3 regions of the Erwinia tasmaniensis Et1/99 genome follow, and region 2 is predicted to be linked to each of the others. Evidence: predicted binding sites of a transcription regulator. Region 2 holds the regulator's gene; each other region holds the start of a gene.

Region 1 (5,146 bases), 700 kb from region 2:
TCATATACTCACTTCAACTTATTTGCGGCGCCAGCGGGTGCCACCGGCACCGTCTTCCAGCACGATGCCCATCTCGTTCAGACGGTCACGCGCCACGTCGGCCTGCGCCCAGTTTTTCTCGTTGCGTGCATCGATACGCATCTGGATCAGCGCTTCGATCTGCGCCACTTCTTCATCGTTGCTGTTGGCACCGCTTTGCAAGAACTGCTCCGGGTCCTGCTCCAGCAGGCCCAGTACGCCGCCCAGCACGCGCAGGCGCGCCGCCAGGCCATCTGCCGCCGCCGGGGCTTCCGCCTTCATGCGGTTAACTTCACGCGCTAAATCGAACAGCGCCGAATAGGCTTCAGGCGTATTAAAGTCATCATCCATCGCCTCACGGAAGCGCGTCTCAAACTCTTCACCGCCGGCCGGGGTAGCACCGGTATCCGTGTTACGCAGCGCGATATACAGGCGCTCCAGCGCTGAACGCGCCTGGTTGAGGTTATCTTCGCCGTAGTTCAGCTGGCTGCGATAGTGGCCGGACATCAGGAAGTAGCGCACCGTCTCAGCATCGTAATGCTCCAGCACATCGCGCACGGTAAAGAAGTTGTTCAGCGATTTCGACATTTTTTCACGGTCAATCATCACCATGCCGGAATGCATCCAGTAGTTCACATACGGGCCATCGTGAGCGCAGGTGGACTGGGCAATCTCGTTCTCATGGTGCGGGAACATAAGGTCAGAGCCGCCGCCGTGAATATCGAAGTGCTCACCCAGCTGCTTGCAGTTCATCGCCGAGCACTCAATGTGCCAGCCCGGCCGGCCGTTGCCCCACGGAGACGCCCAGCCGGGTTCGTCGGCTTTAGACATTTTCCACAGCACGAAGTCCATCGGGTTGCGCTTCACGTCGGCAGCCACCTCAACGCGCGCGCCGGCCTGTAGCTGATCCAGATCCTGACGCGACAACGAACCGTACTGCGGGTCACTGTCGACGGAGAACATCACATCGCCATTGCTGGCAACATAGGCATGCTCACGGGCAATCAGCTTCTCAACCAGCTCGACGATCTCGGTAATATGGCGCGTGGCGCGTGGCTCAAGGTCCGGCGGCAAAATATTCAGCGCGGCGAAGTCCTTGTGCATTTCGCCAATCATACGGTTGGTCAGCTGCTCAATGGATTCGCCGTTCTCCTGCGCACGTTTGATAATTTTGTCATCGATATCGGTGATGTTACGCACATATTTCAGCTGATAGCCGCTGTAGCGCAGGTAGCGCGCCACCACATCAAAGGCGGCAAAGGTTCTGCCGTGGCCGATATGGCACAGGTCGTAAACGGTAATACCACACACGTACATGCCGATTTTACCGGCATGTATGGGTTTAAATTCCTCTTTTTGACGACTCAGGGTGTTGTAAATCTTTAGCATTGAGACATTCCGTTTTAAGCGTGTGTGGGTTAACGATAAGCAGGTTAATGAGACATTCTGACGTATTTTTTCGTGCAGCGCTACGCAAAGCAGGGTTATCCGCCAGCCCCGTTATGCAGCATTGCTGACGAGCTATCACAATTTGTGATATAAAAGCCGTCTGCCGCCAGGGGAGGACTTTTGTCTGCACTTCCGGCGCCCACTGTTAAATACTGCAACCCTGACAGGATGAGAAAATGGTTACTTTCCAGACTAATCATGGCGATATCGTCATCAAAACTTTTGACGATAAGGCCCCGGCTACCGTAAAAAACTTCCTTGAATACTGCCGCGAAGGCTTTTACGACAACACCATCTTTCACCGTGTGATCAACGGTTTTATGGTCCAGGGCGGTGGTTTTGAGCCAGGCATGAAGCAGAAAGACACCAAAGATGAGATCCGTAACGAAGCCAGCAACGGCCTGAAAAACACCAAAGGCACTTTGGCAATGGCGCGTACCCAGGCACCACACTCGGCGACCGCCCAGTTCTTTATCAACGTGGCCGACAACGACTTCCTGAACTTCCGTGACGAAAGCCTCCAGGGCTGGGGTTACTGCGTGTTCGCTGAAGTGGTTGAAGGGATGGACGTGGTTGAGAAGATCAAAGCCGTCTCTACCGGCCGCAGCGGCATGCATCAGGATGTGCCAAAAGATGACGTGATCATTCAGAAAGTGACCGTCAGCGAATAATGCCGCACACGCTGTTTATCGCAGATCTCCATCTGTGTTCTGAAGAACCGGCAATCACTGCCGGTTTTCTGCATTTTTTGCGACGTGAAGCACAGCACGCCGATGCGCTGTATATTCTGGGCGACCTGTTTGAAGCCTGGATTGGTGACGACGATCCCAACCCGCTGCATGCAGAGATTGCTCTGGCACTGCGCCAGCTCGATATCCCCTGCTACTTTATTCACGGTAATCGCGACTTTCTGCTGGGCAAGCGCTTTGCTCGTGCGTCCGGCATGACGCTGCTGCCGGAAGAACAGGTGCTGGAACTGTATGGAAAACGTCTGCTGATCATGCACGGCGATACGCTGTGCACTGACGATAGCGGCTATCAGCGTTTTCGTCAGAAGGTACAGCAGCGCTGGCTGCAAAAGCTGTTCCTCGCCCTGCCGCTGTTTGTGCGCCAGCGTATCGCGTTAAAAATGCGTGACGGGAGTAAACAGGCAAACAGCAGTAAAGATATGGCGATCATGGACGTTAACCCGCAGACGGTAACGGAGACGATGGTTCGTCACAACACGCCGCTGCTGATCCACGGCCATACGCATCGCCCGGCGGTACACCCGCTTGAAATCAATGACCGGCCGGCACAACGCCTGGTGCTGGGAGCCTGGCACCAGCAAGGCTCTATGATAAGAGTCAGCGCCGATGAAACCCGGCTGATTTCCTTCCCCTTCTGAAGCGCTATTAGCGGCCATTTCGCGCTACGCAACCGTTTTCCTTGCCGCGCAGTCGTGATATTCTCTCTGCCCTTCCCACCCGGTAGCCAGCCTCTGCGCTGCCACGGTGACGTTTTACAATCACAGGAGTCAGACCCGCATGTCATCCAACGCCACACCGGCCCGCATTGCTATTGTTATGGGTTCCAAAAGTGACTGGGCCACCATGCAGTTTGCTGCGGAAGTCCTCACCAGCCTGGACGTTCCGTTTCACTGTGAAGTGGTGTCAGCCCACCGCACGCCGGACAAGCTGTTCAGCTTTGCCGAACAGGCGACGGATAACGGATATCAGGTGATTATTGCGGGTGCAGGCGGCGCGGCGCATCTGCCGGGGATGCTGGCGGCGAAAACGCTGGTGCCGGTACTCGGCGTGCCGGTACAGAGCGCCGCGCTGAGCGGGGTCGACAGCCTGTATTCCATCGTGCAGATGCCGCGCGGCATTCCGGTCGGCACGCTGGCGATTGGTAAAGCCGGGGCCGCCAACGCCGCCCTGCTGGCGGCGCAAATTCTCGCCCTGCATGACGGTGGCCTGGCGCTGCGCCTCGCGAACTGGCGACAGGCGCAGACGGACGAGGTGCTGAACAACCCGGATCCGCGGGAGGAAGCATGAAGCCGGTCTGCGTATTAGGCAACGGTCAGCTCGGGCGCATGCTGCGCCAGGCCGCTGAACCGTTGGGGATCACCGTTTATCCGGTCGGCCTGGATGCCGAACCACAGGCGCTGCCGATTGCGCAAAGCGTCATCACCGCCGAGATTGAACGTTGGCCGGAAACCGCGCTGACACGGGAACTGGCCGATCATCGCGCCTTTGTTAACCGCGATATCTTCCCGCTGCTGGCAGATCGCCTGACGCAGAAGCAGCTGCTCGACCGTCTGGGCCTGGCAACGGCCCCCTGGCAGCTGCTCTCCTCGTCCGACCAATGGCCGCAGGTGTTTTCTGACCTCGGTGAACTGGCGATCGTCAAACGCCGCACCGGCGGCTACGACGGCCGTGGCCAGTGGCGTCTGCGCGTCCACGAAACCGCTACGCTGCCGGGTGAATGTTACGGCGACTGTATCGTCGAACGGGGTATCAATTTTTCAGGTGAAATGTCGCTGGTCGGCGCGCGCGGCCATGACGGCAGCACGGTGTTCTACCCGCTGACTCATAACCTGCATCAGGACGGTATTCTGCGCACCAGCGTTGTGCTGCCAGCCGTCGATGCACAGCACCAACAGCAGGCTGAGCGCATGCTGTCGGCGATTATGAATGAGCTGAACTACGTTGGCGTCATGGCGATGGAGTGCTTTGTGGTGCCGGAAGGCCTGCTGATCAATGAGCTGGCACCCCGCGTGCATAACAGCGGTCACTGGACGCAAAACGGCGCGTCCATCAGCCAGTTTGAACTGCATCTGCGCGCCATTCTCAACCTGCCGCTGCCTGCCCCGGTGGTCAATACCCCGGCAGTCATGGTCAACCTGATCGGCACCGATCTCAATACGGCATGGCTCAGCGAGCCGCTGGTGCACCTGCACTGGTATGAGAAAGAGGTGCGTGCCGGGCGTAAAGTCGGCCATCTTAACCTGGCTGATGCCAGCCCACGGGCACTGAGCAGCGCGCTCACTGCTCTGGTGCCCATGCTGCCTGCGGAATATGCCAGCGGTATCGCCTGGGCCGTGGATAAACTCGCCTAAGCCAGTAACCCGGCGGGCTGCAAAAATGAAAATTTCACGCCCGCCGCGTCATACGGCTCCCCGTCAGCCCGCTTCATACCTGCGGAACAGCGCCCTGCCCTTCAGCAGGCGCACGCCCAGCCAGCCGCCGCACAGCGACAGCAGCAGCGCGCCGGTTAACGGCAGCGCCAGCCACAGCACAAAGTCCGGCTGCCACGGGAAGTCAAACACCTTGCGCTGCAATCCCCACAGCGCCACCTCAGCCCCGATGGTCGCCGCCACGCCCGATACCACGCCAAGCAGCGCAAACTCGCACCACAGCGTGGTACGCAGCAGCTTCTTGCTGGCGCCCAGCGTACGGTAGACCACCAGCTCCTGACGCCGCTGATGCATTCCGACCTGGATCTGTGCCAACAGCAGCAGCACGCCACAGGCGGTCACCAGCACCACCATGATCTCCAGCGCCTGACTCACCTGCGCCAGCACCTGTCCTATCTGGCGTAAGATCGTGCCAATATCCAGCAGGCTTAAGGTTGGAAACTGGCGGTTGAGCTGCGCCAGCAGCGCGTTATTGTCATTGACGCGGAAGCTGGTCAGCCA
Region 2 (5,146 bases):
GCAATAAAGCCCGGAGCGGGAATATCAGGTGCGGATGCGCTTTTCCCCACACGTGGGCGTGATGGCAGCAGAAAAGTCGGTATCAGCAGCAGCAGAGTGATGAGTAAAAGCGCGACGAATATGGCCTGCCATGAAAAATGGCTTAACAGCCATGCACCCAGCAGCGGTGCCAGGGCTGGTGAAAGTGCGACCAGCGGCATGATGGTGGCAAAGACGCGATTCGCCTGCGCACCGCTGTAGCGATCGACGACAAGCGCCTGCCAGCTTACGGCTGCGGCACATACCCCTACCGCCTGCACAAAACGCCATGCCAACAGTGACGTCGCGGAGTCAACCCAAAGCATGGCGGCACAGCCTATAGCAAACAGGCTCAGTCCCATCAACAGTACCGGCTTACGGCCGATGCGGTCCGAAAGGGGGCCCCATATCAGCTGGGCGCAGGCAAATCCGGCAAGGAAAATGCTTAGGCTGGCGCTGATAGCCCCGGCCTGGGTGTCAAGATCCCGCTGCATTACGCCAAATGCTGGCAGGTACATATCGGTGGCGAGAAAGCCCAGCATGCTCAGCAGCGCCAGGTAAATCATAAAACCTTTCGAATTCATACAGATTTGCTCTTGTCATACGGTTTTTTTTGCTGGCGCAGTGTAATCGCGTGCGGGGCGGCCTGTGAAACGCTAATATTCGTTGACTGTTATGAAAATTTTTGAAGGCTGGATATGTGGTCTGAACATTCACTCGAAGTCATTGATGCCGTGGCCCGAACCGGAAGTTTCACCGCCGCTGCCGCTGAACTGCACCGCGTTCCTTCTGCGGTAAGCTATACGGTGCGTCAGCTGGAGGAGTGGCTGGCCGTCAGTTTATTTGAAAGGCGGCATCGTGACGTGGTGCTGACCGATGCCGGTCGTGTATTTAGCGAAGAGGCCAGATCTGTTATCAAAAAAATGCTTGCCACCCGTCGCCGTTGCCAACAGGTAGCAAACGGCTGGCGGGGGCAGCTCAATATCGCCGTTGATCGTATGGTCCGGCCATCGCGGACCCGGCAGCTGGTGGTGGATTTTTACCGCCATTTCCCAGATATGGAGCTGCATATCATGCCAGAAGTCTTCAACGGCGTTTGGGATGCGCTGGCGGACGGTCGCGCGGATGTGGCGATAGGCGCTACCCAGGCGATCCCGGTGGGGGGGCGTTTTGCGTTTCGGGATATGGGCAGCCTGAACTGGCGCTGCGTGGTCAATGCACAACATCCGTTAGTCGGACGGCCGGGGCTGCTGACGGAAGGATCGGTACGCGAGTGGCCTTCGCTGGTCATGGAAGATACCTCGCGTGCGCTACCCAAACGCACAACCTGGACGCTTGATAATCAACGGCGGCTGGTCGTTCCTGACTGGGAAAGTGCCTTTGACTGCCTGCGAGCGGGGTTGTGTGTTGGCATGGTTCCGGGACATTTTGCGCAGCCGTTATTACAGCAAAATATATTGTGTGAACTGACGCTGAGTTCGCCCTTCCCGGACAGCCCATGCTGCCTGACCTGGTCAGAGCAAAGCGCCTCACCGGCGCTGAGCTGGCTGCTGGAATATCTTGGTAGCACTGAAACCCTTAACGCCGAATGGTTGAGTGAGCAATCCAATACGACAGTGATACAAGATCAGCGGCGGTAGTCGCGGTAAGGGCCGTCCGCCACCGAGCGTCTTTCAATCAAAGTAGGGTACACTTCAATGGTTTGCGACTCTTCGCGCTTGCTGGTGATGCGGTCAAGTAACATATTGAATGCGGTTTCACCAAGACGCTCTTTCGGTTGGTGTACGGTGGTCAATGCCGGAGTGAAATAACGGGCGTTGCGCACGTTATCATAGCCAATGACCGAAATATCCTGGGGGACCCGCAGGCCCATTTCATCGGCTGCGCAGATTGCGCCCATTGCCATAATATCTCCGCCGCAGAAAACCGCGGTCGGGCGTTGTTTCTGCGCCAGGATTTGTTGCATCGCGCGGTAGCCGGATTCAGGTTCGAAATCTCCCTGTACCAGCCATTCTTCCCGCAGAACGATGCCCGCTTCAGTCAGAGCTTTCAAAAATCCCGCATGGCGTCCGCCACCGGTGTTGCGCTCCAGCTGGCCTGGGATGGCGGCAATATCCCGGTGTCCGCGTTCAATCAAATAGCGCCCGGCAAGATACCCGCCCTCAAACGCATTATCCAATACCGTATCGGTAAAATCACCGCGCGACTTGCCCCAGTCCATAACAACCATAGGAATATTGCGGTGATCTTCAAGCATTGAAATCAGCGCGTCCGGGTATTCAGAGCACATGACCAGCAGGCCATCAACACGTTTTTGCGCCATCATTGACAGGTAAGCCTGCTGCTTTTCTATATTGTTATGGGCGTTACCCAGGATCAGGGTATAGCCTTTGGCAAAGCAGCTGTTTTCTACCGCCTCAATGATTTCAGCAAAATAGGGGGCTTCACTTGATGTTGCCAGCAGACCAATCGTTTTGGTGTGGTTTACCTTGAGGCTGCGTGCTACGGCGCTGGGGGAGTAATGCAATTCTTTGATTGCAACCCACACCGCTTCACGGGTCTCATCGGCGACAAAGCGTGTTTTATTGATGACGTGAGACACGGTGGTGGTGGAAACACCGGCGCGCTTTGCCACATCCTTAATTGTTGCCATGTAAATCGTACTCCTGGTGTTATCAGTAACCCCCTGATAACCGGTTTGTTAAACGTTTGCCTTAGCCCAGGCTCTTCCCGTTGGGCCAGAATTATTGGGGTTGTCTAAAGGGGGCGGGAAGAGAAGAAATCTGCCCGCAACAGGGTGCACGGAACCGATCGCATCGGGTTTAGCGGCTGTTGCGCAAATTAAGAGGGGAATTCTATCAAGGCTGCGCAAAGAAAACGAGAATTTTGCCCGTAAGGACAGGAATTTTTGCTGGATCGGAACGTCACAATTCGCTCGCGAGGATGAAAATCGTCAGCCGCGTTCGGATCGACGGCTTTGGGGAGCTGCAGCATGAAAGGGGGGCGTGTCACGGGCCAGAGGGTCTGCTTGTGGCCCGCTGTGGAAAAAAGCCGCTAACGAATCGTTTTCGGTGTCATAACGCGACGAGCACCCACATAATGTTCCTGCCAGTAATCGTCGCTAAGCGCACTGACCTGAATGTCTTTTCCTGTCCTTGGCGACTGGATAAATTTATTTTCACCAAGATAAACCCCCACGTGGTCGGCTGAGCCTCTTCCGTTGATGCGGAAAAACACTAAATCACCTTTCTCAAGACGGTCACGTTTGATCGGAGCCGCATCGCGCAGGTGATACATTTCATTCGCGGTGCGTGGGATTTTAAATTTAACTAAATCTTTGTAGGCATACCAGACAAGCCCGCTGCAGTCGAACCCAGTCTTAGGGGAGCTGCCGCCCCACAGATAGGGCTTACCGAGCTGCCCCATTAGTTTACTGACTGCGGTTTCACGGGCTTTTTGATAACGAATGCGGTGTGCATTACTGAGTTTCAACGGGGCTGAGGGATCGACTTTGCCAACCTTAGCTAAACTGCTTTCCGCGCGCTGTCTGCCGTAATGCTTTTTCGGTGCTTTTTTTTTGCTAGCCGTACGACTTATCCGTGCGTTAACTTTCTTGCCTTTCAGCGCTGGCTGCTTAGTCGCCGCTTTCTTCGTGAGTTTGTGATCCTGCGCCGGAGTGAGATGTGCTGCTTTTGTGGGCTGTTTTGCTTTTTTAACCGGCTGCTCTTTGGCTTTTTTTGTCGGGGAGGCTTTAACCGGGCGTCGCTTGCGTCGTTCATCTTCTCGCGCGCTATTGCGATCGGCTTTATGCTGATTTGCATTGATGAGTGTGTGGGGCGATGCGTGCGCCATATTGAAAAATAGCTGAGCAAAGGCCAACAAGAAAAGCGTAAGGAATAAACGCATCATTTCCATTAACAGTTTATGCGTCGCAACGGTCAGCAACGCGATCGTAAGTAGTGGTTTCTGCGCGCAGGCAGAAAGTTGTAACGATTCTAAACTAACTGGAGAGCAAAGAGTAAGGCCTTTTTTGTTACAATAATACAGAACGAGTATATGATTCAATATTGAGCACAATCAGTTGCTTAACCCAGCATGTTCTGACGTTAAGTCGTTAACTGATGCGGTACGCACCATAAGATAATGTTATTTTGTTATCATGACCCGATCGCCTGACTGCGTGTGGTCAGTGACAGATGAAAATGTCATTATCATCGTCAGGCCAGAATAGCTACAATCATAGCTGGCTACAGCCTATACACAAAGTATCGTATTGAGGAAGGCATTTATGAGTACTGTTGAAAAAATTCAGCGCCAGATCGCAGAAAATCCAATTCTGTTATACATGAAAGGTTCCCCAAAGCTGCCAAGCTGCGGCTTTTCCGCTCAGGCGGTACAGGCGCTCTCTGCCTGTGGCGAACGTTTTGCTTATGTGGATATTCTGCAAAACCCTGACATTCGTGCAGAAATGCCAAAATATGCTAACTGGCCAACGTTTCCACAGCTGTGGGTAGATGGTGAGCTGGTAGGTGGCTGCGATATCATTATTGAAATGTATCAGCGTGGTGAACTGCAGCAGTTGATCAAAGAGACTGCCGAGAAATATCCTGCCGACACCGCAGAATAAGAGTGATATCAGGCGTTATCTGTTCAATATTGTGAGCTTTAGAGCCAGTCAGTGAATAAGCTGACTGGCATGACGACGCCAAATTCCCGCACCTCCGGAGCCTGATAATGAAGCTGCTGCGATGAGTCCCTAAGCAGCTTCATGCCCATCCACTCCAAAATTACGCTGACCGGATGTCCAGCCGAATTAAAACGTCCTCCATTCCTGCCAGCGTTTGCCGGGAGTAAAGTACAACCTCTTTAACCGGCGTGGGATGGGTGTGCCTGGGCTAATCTGCGTCGCTCTTTGCGGCTAAAGGCAGGGGCCATCCACCCAGTCGTTTCCAGCGGTTAACCAGTTCACAGAAGAGATCGGCCGTTTGCAGGGTATCGTAAAGCGCTGAATGTGCCTGCGAACTGTCAAAAGTCATGCCGGCCGCATGACAGGCTTTTGCCAGCACGGTTTGACCCAGTACCAGTCCGCTAAGCGCCGCCGTGTCGAAGGTGACGAAAGGATGGAATG
Region 3 (5,146 bases), 1.1 Mb from region 2:
CAGGAGAGCGCATCTCCCGCCTGTCCGGCCTTATTGCGCAGATCGTGCAGATCAATATTGCCCTGCTTATCACAGGCGACGACGACAACCGTCATCCCCGCCATCTGTGCCGAAGCCGGGTTTGTTCCGTGGGCCGACGCGGGGATCAGGCAGATATGGCGCGCGGACTGCCCGCGGCTTTCGTGATAACGCCGAATGGCCAGCAGCCCGGCATATTCACCCTGTGCACCGGAGTTGGGCTGCATGCAGAGCGCATCATAGCCGGTCAGCTGGATCAGCCATTGGGAGAGCTGGCCGATCATTTGCAGATATCCGCCCGCCTGCTCCGCCGGGCAGAACGGATGCAGCTCGGCGAATTCAGGCCAGGTGATCGGGATCATCTCTGCCGCCGCGTTAAGTTTCATCGTGCAGGAGCCAAGCGGGATCATCGCCTGATTCAGCGCCAGGTCTTTGCGCTCCAGGCTGTGCATATAGCGCATCATCTCGGTTTCGCTATGATGGCGGTTAAATACCGGATGGGTAAGGATCGCATCCTGACGCAGCATGTCTGCCGGGATGGCGTTTGCATCGGCATCCAGCGCGTCAATGCTTAATCCGTGCTGCGCGCCGAGCAGGATGGAGAACAGCGCCAGCACGTCCTCACGGGTGGTGGTTTCATCCAGCGTCATGCCGACCGCGTTGTGCAGGTCGCTGCGCAGATTGATACCAAAACTGAGCGCGCGCTCAAGTATCGCCGCTTTATCCGCCACTTCAACCGTCAGGGTGTCAAACCAGCTGGTGTACCGCAGCTTAAGCCCGCCCTGCCGTAGGCCAGCGGCGAGGATATCGGTCAGACGGTGAATGCGGCCGGCAATGCGCTTCAGGCCAGACGGGCCATGAAACACCGCGTACAGGCTGGCGATGTTGGCCAGCAGCACCTGTGAGGTACATATGTTGGAGTTGGCTTTTTCACGGCGGATATGCTGTTCACGCGTCTGCATCGCCATGCGCAGTGCGCTGTTGCCCGCCGCATCACGCGAAACGCCGATAATACGCCCCGGCATCGAGCGTTTATGTTCATCACGCGCGGCAAAGAAGGCCGCATGCGGGCCGCCGTAGCCCATCGGTACGCCGAAGCGCTGCGCGGAGCCGAAAACGATATCAGCGCCCTGGCTGCCCGGTGACCGTAATAGCACCAGCGTCATCAGGTCGGCGGCCACGCTCACCACCACCTTGCGGTTTTTCAGCGCGGCAATCAGCACGCCGTAGTCATGGACTTCGCCGCCGGTTCCCACCTGCTGCAACAGCACGCCGAACACATCTTCCCGCTCCAGCACTTTCTCCGCTTTATCCACCAGCACGTCAAAACCGAAGGTTTGCGCGCGGGTACGCACCACGTCCAGCGTCTGCGGGTGAATATCATCAGCGACAAAGAAACGGTTGGCGTTTTTCAGCCTGCTGACCCGCTTCGCCATCGCCATCGCTTCGGCGGCAGCGGTCGCTTCATCCAGCAGTGAAGCGGAGGCGATATCCAGCCCGGTCAGATCCAGGGTTAGCTGCTGAAAATTAAGCAGCGCCTCAAGACGCCCCTGGGAAACTTCAGGCTGGTAAGGTGTATAGGTGGTGTACCAGCCGGGATTTTCCAGCATGTTGCGCAGGATAACCGGTGGCGTCAGCACCGGGGTGTAACCCATGCCAATACAGGATTTATAGCGCTGGTTTTGCGCAGCAATCGCCTTCAACTCGGCCAGCGCCAGATGCTCGGTCAGCGCCAGATGCTCGGTCAGCGCTTCGCCAATCGGTGGCGGGCCGGGAAGCTGAATGTCGGCAGGCACAATCGAGGTAATCAGATCGGGCAAGGACGCAGCGCCAATGGCGCGCAGCATGGCCGACTGCTGCTCCTGCGACGGGCCGATATGGCGCTGGATAAAAGCGCCGTGATGTTCAAGCTGGCTGAGTGTCTGGGTCATGGGCAAGAGATCCTGCATAGGGCGGGGAAGACGGAGCGCGGGGCACCGCCCCGCGCCGGTGGTGACAAAGCTATTCAGCGATCGCGGTCTGATAAGCCGTAGCGTCCAGCAGGGTTGCCAGCTCGCCCTCATCGCTCGCTTTAAGACGGAACAGCCAGCCGTCGCCGTACGGAGCGCTGTTGACCCGCTCCGGCTCTGAGGCCAGCGCGCTATTAACCTCAATGATTTCGCCACTGAGCGGAGCATAAATATCCGAAGCCGCTTTTACCGATTCTGCCACGGCACAGTCATCGCCCTGTCTGTAATGATTGCCCACTTCAGGCAGATCGACAAACACCATGTCACCAAGCAGCTCCTGTGCATGTTCAGTGATCCCCACGCTGTAGCTGCCGTCCGCTTCTTTGCGCACCCATTCATGGCTGTCGCGATATTTCAGTTCGTTTGGTACATTGCTCATTCACATATCTCCGGGAGACAAAATTAGTTCGTTACCGGTTTACCGGCGCGGACAAAAACAGGTTTGGTCACGGTCACCGGCATCGCGCGGTTGCGAATTTGCACCACCGCCTGTTCGCCAATGCCGGCCGGAACGCGGGCGAGGGCAATGCTGCACCCCAGAGTGGGGGAGAACGAACCGCTGGTGATAACGCCCTCAAGCATGTTGCCATCGGCATCGCTGAAGCGCACCGGAAGCGCGTTACGCAGCACGCCTTTTTCAGTCATGATCAGACCGACCAGCCGTTCCGTGCCTTTGGTGCGCTGTATCTCCAGCATCTCGCGCCCGATAAACTGGCGGTCTGACGGTTCCCAGCCGATGGTCCAGCTCATATTGGCCGCAAGCGGGGAGACCTTCTCGTCCATCTCCTGCCCATACAGGTTCATACCGGCCTCAAGACGCAGCGTATCGCGTGCGCCAAGCCCGGCGGGCCTGACTCCGGCGGCCAGCAGCTGCTGCCAGAATTCGGCCGCCAGCTCATTCGGCAGGGCGATTTCATAGCCCGGTTCGCCGGTATAGCCGGTCGTCGCGATAAACAGTTCACCCGCCTGCACGCCAAAGAAGGGTTTCATCGCGCTGACGGCATCACGCTGGGCGTCATCAAACACGCTTTGCGCTTTTTGCTGCGCGTTCGGCCCCTGAACCGCGATCAGCGACAGATCGTCGCGTTCGGTCAGCTGAACGCCGTACGCCGCCGCATGCTCTACGATCCACGCCAGATCCTTCTCGCGGGTTGCCGAATTAACCACCAGGCGGAAGAAATCTTCGCTGATAAAATAGACGATCAGATCGTCGATCACCCCAGCGGAGGCGTTTAGCATCGCGCTATACAGGGCTTTACCCGGCTGGGTCAGTTTGGCGACGTCGTTTGCCAGCAGATAGCGCAAAAACTCGCGCGTGCGAGCACCATGCAGATCGACAATGGTCATATGAGAAACGTCGAACATGCCGGCATCACGGCGAACCGCATGGTGTTCATCCATTTGCGAACCGTAGTGCAGCGGCATCATCCATCCGTGAAAATCCACCATCCTTGCACCGCTGGCCTGGTGCTGTGCGAATAACGGGGTTTGCTGGGTCATATTCATCCTGTGACTGATATCCGGTTGCTGAAGAGCGCCTGTTACCGCCAGCGGCGGCCGAACGCAAACGTTACCCTTCCGCTGAACTTATCACCGTTTCTGTTCATTAACCATAAGGTAAACGAGGTCGAATCCGGGCTAAGGCAAAAAATACCACCGTTGAGTTTCTAGTTTTTTTCACTAGAAAAACGCGAATTAACGCACATTAATGGCAATCAGGCGGCAAAAATGCAGTTTAAAAATAGAGGATTTATGAATGCCAAATAAAAAATCACTGCGAAGGATCGCTTGTGACATTATTTTAACTAATGCGAATAGCCAAGTGAAATTAGAATATTTCAAATGATGTGCGAAAATGGTGCGCCAATATAACCGCTATCTCAATATGAACTTTGTGACTTAAAGACGAACAAAATCCGGGCCGATCACTGCTACAATGCGGCCCCGATCCGTAAGGCGGATAACCCTCTGCTGCCGCAAGCTGGAAAGCAGCAACCTGGCTTCCCGGCTGCCGCTGACGTTCAGGCTGCTGCTTATCTGTTCCCTGCCGGTAAAACTGTACAGGCCGTCTGCGGTGGCCAGCGTTTCGAAGCGCCGGTGATGTCCCTCCGCCAGAAATGCGGCATACCGTGCCGGGCTCACCCACGATAAGGCGTCCAGCGTGTCATGCCAGGCCATCAGAAGAAGGTGAAGTGAGGCGTTCGTGCCGTACACGGGACGAAGATAGTCCGGTTTTCCCGTGATCGGATCTGCATACTGAAATTTCCAGATGGCTTCATGATGTGCCAGGCGATTACGCAGCTCGCGGATACGGCTGAACTTACGGGCGATGATATGGCGTGGCGTGCCCGGCGGCGTGCCGGGAAAGACATCTGCGATCAGGTGCGGCCACAGCAGGCTACGGTTGCGAGGCTCGTCATATTCCGGCGTCAGAAAGTTGGTCCAGAAGCCGAAGTCCAGCCCGGAGATGACGCGCTCAGCCGTCACCGCCTTTCCTGCATCCGTTATACGTTTCGAGACTTTCCGGATACAGTCCTCTTCCCAGGCGGTCCTGTCGTAAACCGGCATGCCGCGGCGGTAGCGGATGTTGCCCTGCCGATCCAGCGCATAGCGTTTGTCCTGACGGATCCAGGCTTTGTCACCCATGTAACGCGGCAGGTCAAATATCCAGTTGGCATCAGTGCGCCACAGGTTTACCGCACCAGGAGGTGGATTATGACGGATAGCATAATCAATACTGTTACGTAGCGTGACCTCAAGGCAGTGCATCAGGGGCTGCATTGCACTACAGAGCGTCTTATTCCAGTTGTACCCGCCCAGCGCTTCGTCCGGCTTCAGCTTAAGCACATCGGTGTAAATTTTCAGGCGCTCGGCTGAAATATAGTCTTCGAAGTTCATGAAAGGCTCCGGTGCCAATAGCCGAAGCTATTGACCATATCGTCAATACTTGTTAGTATCGATTTTATCAAGGCTCAGATTTCTTCGGACCTGAGCGTACAGTTAGTACCGGAAAAGCCACCCTCGCGGTGGATTTTCTCGTTTCACCTATCAAACTCCCGCATATAATCTCCCTCCGGCTGCTTTTGCCTGTTGCGCAATGGCAATCGCTTTAAATAACC

What was found. The regulator PurR, encoded in region 2, represses purine synthesis genes. The targets are predictions, from matches to a motif close to CANGCAAACGTTTGCNTG.
Region 1: the regulator PurR is predicted to act here: its motif matches at 2,880-2,897, upstream of purE (5-(carboxyamino)imidazole ribonucleotide mutase).
Region 3: the regulator PurR is predicted to act here: its motif matches at 3,588-3,605, upstream of gcvT (glycine cleavage system aminomethyltransferase GcvT).

Annotation. Positions count from the first base shown of each region.
Region 1 is NC_010694.1:2,744,188-2,749,333, forward strand. Features, by position in the region: gene cysS (cysteine--tRNA ligase) at 19-1,407, opposite strand; gene ppiB (peptidylprolyl isomerase B) at 1,644-2,138, shown strand; gene lpxH (UDP-2,3-diacylglucosamine diphosphatase) at 2,138-2,854, shown strand; gene purE (5-(carboxyamino)imidazole ribonucleotide mutase) at 2,994-3,503, shown strand; gene purK (5-(carboxyamino)imidazole ribonucleotide synthase) at 3,500-4,567, shown strand; gene ybbP (putative ABC transporter permease subunit YbbP) at 4,631-5,146, opposite strand, start outside.
Region 2 is NC_010694.1:2,047,143-2,052,288, reverse strand. Features, by position in the region: gene punC (purine nucleoside transporter PunC) at 1-602, opposite strand, end outside; gene punR (DNA-binding transcriptional activator PunR) at 717-1,658, shown strand; gene purR (HTH-type transcriptional repressor PurR) at 1,646-2,671, opposite strand; gene ETA_RS10140 (C40 family peptidase) at 3,073-3,924, opposite strand; gene ETA_RS10135 (Grx4 family monothiol glutaredoxin) at 4,307-4,645, shown strand; gene rnt (ribonuclease T) at 4,914-5,146, opposite strand, start outside.
Region 3 is NC_010694.1:3,121,858-3,127,003, forward strand. Features, by position in the region: gene gcvP (aminomethyl-transferring glycine dehydrogenase) at 1-1,949, opposite strand, end outside; gene gcvH (glycine cleavage system protein GcvH) at 2,020-2,406, opposite strand; gene gcvT (glycine cleavage system aminomethyltransferase GcvT) at 2,430-3,527, opposite strand; gene ETA_RS15205 (Abi family protein) at 3,927-4,925, opposite strand.